DNA from 2 places in the Dyella humicola genome. Region 2 is predicted to be linked to the other one. Evidence: predicted binding sites of a transcription regulator. Region 2 holds the regulator's gene; the other holds the start of a gene.

Region 1 (2,383 bases), 110 kb from region 2:
ACTCCATGTTGGCGCAGCATGGTCTGACGTTGGGGCAGGCGCAGGTGGGGCAGGGCAATCAGGGTGGCGGCGCCGGGCAAGGGGCTTCGTCGGGTTCGGCGGCTGCCGGTGATGCAGGGGCGACTGACGAAGGGGATGTTGCCCAGGTGGCGGCGCCGGTGGTGCAGGCGCTTGGGTTGTTGGATACGTTTGCCTGAGCTTTGCCTTGTCGCTTCCGTTTTGACCGCGCAGGCGCCGAGCGACTCGCTTCTGCTCCTTCTCCCCCCCCGGGGAGAAGGCTGGGATGAGGGGCGAGTGCTTGCGATATCGCGACAACCGAGCCTCTCCGCCAGCTTGCCGCTTACGCAGCGGGCGTTTCGATCGCCTGCCGGCGCTCGAGTCACTTTTCTTTTGCTGGCCCAAAAGAAAAGTAACCCAAAGAAAATGGCCTAAAAGGCTCATAGCATTCCGCGGCATACAAGCCCTGCAGCCTGCGGCAAGCCGGATGCGTGACGTGCTACCTCTGGGGGCGCGGCTACGCCGCGTGGCGCCGTGGCGCAGAGGGAGTGGCAGCATGGCGTGGCATACGAGCGCCGGAGGCCACTGCAAGCCGGATCGGCTACGTGCTACCTCGTGGCGTGCGGCTATACCGCGAAGCGCCGGGACGCAGAGGGCTTAAGGCTCGCGCGTACGCCTGCCTAAGCTGTGCTGGTGTCGGCAGAGCGTGCTTGCTGGGGGGGCTTTAAGTCCTCAGTACAACGCCGCCCCGCGGTGTAGCCGCTGTCCCTCGGCAGCGCGTTAGCTAGCCGGTTGCCTCGGGCTGCCAGGTTTGTATGTCGCGGCACGCTGCGCCCCCTCTACGCCACGGCGCACCGCGGGGTAGCCGAAATCCGCGAGGTAGCACGCTACGTCTCCGGCTTGCCGCAGCCTCCATGGCTTGTATCCCTCATCACGCTAAGAGCCTGTCAGGCCATTTCTTTGGGTTACTTTTCTTTGGGCCAGCAAAGAAAAGTGACTCGAGCGCCGGCAGGCGATCGAAACGCCCGCTGCGTAAGCGGCCAGCTGGCGATAACGCTCGGTTGTTGCGCCGTCGCAAGCACCCGCCCCTCATCCCAACCTTCTCCCCGGAGGGGAGGAGGAGCAGAAGCGAACCCGCGACAACCTTCCGACAACCGTCGCCAACACGTCGCGACCAATCCCCGACGCGCGTCAAGAAAGCGCCGCAAACACCTTCCGCGAACCGGAAAACCCAGCAACCACAACGTTTCCCATCGATGGCATGGCGTTTGCTATCCATGGGTAAGGGGCGCCTCCCGGAGGGGCGTCGACGCATCGTGACTGATAGGGATTGGGGTTGGCATGGCTCAGAACGAGCAAGGTTTTGAAGCACCGGCAGCAGCAGCGACCAAGCGTTCGTCGCCGCTGATCTGGGTGATGGCTGTGGCAGTGTTGGCGATGGCTGGCGTATGTGCGTACGTGCTGATGGGGCAACGTCATCAATGGGCAGCGGAACCTGCCGAACCCAAGGTGGCAGAGTCCAAGCAGGAGCAATACCTGCCGCTCGACCCGCCGTTCGTGGTGAACTTCCGTGACGACCAGTCCATGCGTTTCCTCCAGGTCGGCGTCAGCCTGATGTCGCACGACGCGGCGGCGTTGGCGGCGGCGAAGGACGCCGAGCCGGTGATCCGCAACGCGCTGGTGATGCTGTTCAGCAGCCAGGACTACGCGATTCTCAGCGACTCCGCGGGTAAGCAGAAGTTGCAGGCGCAGGCGCTGGCAGCCGTACGCAAGATTGTCGGTGACCGGCTCGGTCGCCCTGGCGTCGAAGCACTCTATTTCACCAGTTTTGTGATGCAGTGACGGGCGGGCGCACAGTCCATGAGTGATCTCCTTTCGCAAGAGGAAATCGACGCCCTCCTTGATGGCGTCGAGGGCGGTGCCGTCGAGACAGGCAACGACGAGCCGTTGCCCACCGGTGAAGTCATAACCTACGACTTCACCCAGCAGGATCGCATCGTCCGCGGTCGCCTGCCCACGCTGGAAATGGTCAACGATCGCTTCGCGCGCTTCTTCCGTAGCGCAGTGTTTGGCGTGCTTCGCAAAACCTGCGAAGTGTCGGTGCTTGGCGTGAAGATGATCAAGTTTGCCGAGTACGTGCATGGGCTGGCCGTGCCGAGCAATCTCAACCTGGTGCGAATCAAGCCGCTGCGCGGCACCGCGCTGGTGGTGATGGAGCCGCGCCTGGTCTTCACCGTGATCGACAATTTCTTCGGTGGCGATGGGCGCTTCCACGCGCGCATCGAAGGACGCGATTTCACCGCCACCGAGAACCGTGTCATCCAGATCATGCTGACCGAGTTGTTTGCGTCGATGGTCGAGGCGTGGGCGCCGGTGCTGCCGCTGC
Region 2 (2,383 bases):
TTCCCGTCTCCTCGCCAAGGCAGGGCATTCACTATGCACTTCTACCGCAAAGTCCGCGTTATGCGGACCTTCACGAGTTGGACATGACAGGTTTTCCTCCGGCGGGACTCTCTCCTTTAATGGGGACGTCTTTTATCCCGGCAAGTTCCCGAGATGCTTCGTCGCAGAGTGATCAGCTTGCCCGCTGGCGCTCGCTGGAGCTGGGGATGCGCATGCCCTCGCGGTATTTGGCTACCGTGCGGCGCGCCACCTGAATGCCCTTGCGGTGCAGCTCCTCGGCGATGGCCTGATCGGAAAGCGGCTTGCGCGGATCTTCAGCGTCGACCAGCTTGCGCAGCATGGCCTGGATGGCGGTGGCCGAGGCGCTGCCGCCGTCTTCGGTGGAGACGCCGCTGGAGAAGAAGTGCTTCAGTTCGAAAGTACCGCGTGGCGTATGGATGTATTTGCGCGTGGTCACACGGGATATCGTCGACTCGTGCATGCCCACTTCCTCGGCAACTTCGCGCAGCACCAGTGGATGCATCGCTTCAGGGCCGTAATCGAGGAAGGCGCTTTGCCGACGCACGATGGCCTCGGCCACCTTGATCAGCGTTTCCGCGCGCGATTCCAGGCTCTTGATCAGCCAGCGGGCCTCTTGCAGCTGGCCACGCATCCAGCTGGCATCGGTGCCGCGCGCCTGCGCGATCAGCCCGCAATAGTGCTGGTTGAGTCCAAGTCGGGGCTGGCAGTCGGGATTGAGGCTGACGCGCCAGCGTCCGCCGTCCTTGCGTGCATAGACATCCGGTGCCACGTACTCCACCGGCGTAACGTCCAGCGCGGCGCCAGGTCGTGGATCGAGGCTGCGGATCAGCACGGCGGCCGCCGCGGTGTCGTCCTCGCTGGCGCGTAGCTTGCGCGCGAGTCGTGCGATGTCGTTGCGGGCAAGCAGCTCAAGTTCGCCTTCGACGATGCGCAGCGCCAGTTCGCGCTGTGGCAGGTCGGCATCGAATTGCTCGAGCTGGACGCGAAGGCAGTCGCGTAAATCCAGGCTGGCTACGCCGGTGGGATCGAAGCGTTGCAGCGCACGCCGCACGTTCTCCACTTCCGCCGCGCTGGCCTTCAGATCCGTCGGCAAGGCGCCGATCAGCGCCTCCATGGTTTCGGTGAGGTAGCCGTCCGAATTGAGCGCATCGATCAGCACCGTGGCAATGGTGCGCTCGCGCACGCTCATGTGCGTGAGGTTGAGCTGCCACAACAAGTGTTCCTGCAGCGTTTCCGCCGCGGCACTTTGCGGCTCGAAACCGTCGTCATCGGCATTGCCGTTGTTGCGCGTGGCGCTGCCGCTGCTGGAGAAGTCGATGGGATCTTCGCCGCCACCGTCGCTGTCGCTCCACTCCGGCGCTTCGGCGTCGTCCACGGTGTCATTGCTGGAGGTGCTGGTGCTGCTGGCCGGCAGCAGATCCACGACCTCGCGCTCGTCGCCATCGACGTCTTCCGGGTTGTCCTCGGAAAACTCGAGCAACGGGTTGCCCTCTGCGATTTGCCGCAGCTCGGCCTCCAGCTCTAGCTGCGACAGTTGCAGTAGGCGTATGGCCTGCTGCAACTGGGGCGTCAGGGTGAGCTGCTGATTGAGTCGAAACTGCAGTCCGGGTTTCATGCCAGCCGGGTCGGATGTACTTCCGGGTCATCCTAACGCCTGTGCCCAGGGTCGGCCATAGGTCAAAGGCGGAATCGTGTACTACCTCTGATTTACTGCTGTAGCTGGGCTGTTACAGGCGGAACTCGCGACCCAGGTAGACCTCGCGCACCTTCTCGTCGGCAAGAATATGTGCTGGCGTGCCGCGCGAGAGCACTTCACCATCGTTGAGGATGTAGGCGCGGTCGCAGATGCCAAGGGTTTCACGCACGTTGTGATCGGTGATGAGTACGCCGATGCCGCGCTCTTTGAGATGGCGCACGATGCGTTGGATTTCACCCACCGAAATCGGGTCGACGCCAGCGAAGGGCTCATCCAGCAGCATATAGCGGGGATGCGCGGCCAAGGCGCGGGCGATCTCCACGCGGCGACGTTCGCCACCGGAGAGGCTGATGCCCTTCTGGTCGGCGATGTGCGCGATCTTCAATTCGTCCAGCAGACTTTCCAGCTCGGCGGTACGACGCTTTTCATCCCAGCCTTCACGCAGCTCCAGCACGGCCATGATGTTGTCGGCGACGCTGAGCCGACGGAACACCGAGGCTTCCTGCGGCAGGTAACCAATGCCGAGCTTGGCGCGTGAATGCATGGGCAGGCCGGTGATGTCCTGCTTGTCGAGCTTGATGACGCCAGCATCGGCCTCGATCAAGCCGACCACCATGTAGAAACAGGTGGTCTTGCCGGCGCCATTGGGACCGAGCAGGCCGACCA

The links. The regulator sigma-54, encoded in region 2, starts transcription at its own class of promoters, with help from an activator protein. The targets are predictions, from matches to a motif close to TGGCACGNGCNTTGC.
Region 1: OUZ30_RS19080 (flagellar basal body-associated FliL family protein) is a predicted target of sigma-54. The motif match lies at 1,255-1,269, and genes of this name have one in related genera.

The regions. Positions count from the first base shown of each region.
Region 1 covers NZ_JAPDPC010000004.1:141,243-143,625, forward strand. Annotated here, with positions in the region: gene OUZ30_RS19075 (flagellar hook-length control protein FliK) at 1-197, shown strand, start outside; gene OUZ30_RS19080 (flagellar basal body-associated FliL family protein) at 1,339-1,839, shown strand; gene fliM (flagellar motor switch protein FliM) at 1,858-2,383, shown strand, end outside.
Region 2 covers NZ_JAPDPC010000004.1:34,046-36,428, forward strand. Annotated here, with positions in the region: gene OUZ30_RS18575 (RNA polymerase factor sigma-54) at 173-1,636, opposite strand; gene lptB (LPS export ABC transporter ATP-binding protein) at 1,749-2,383, opposite strand, start outside.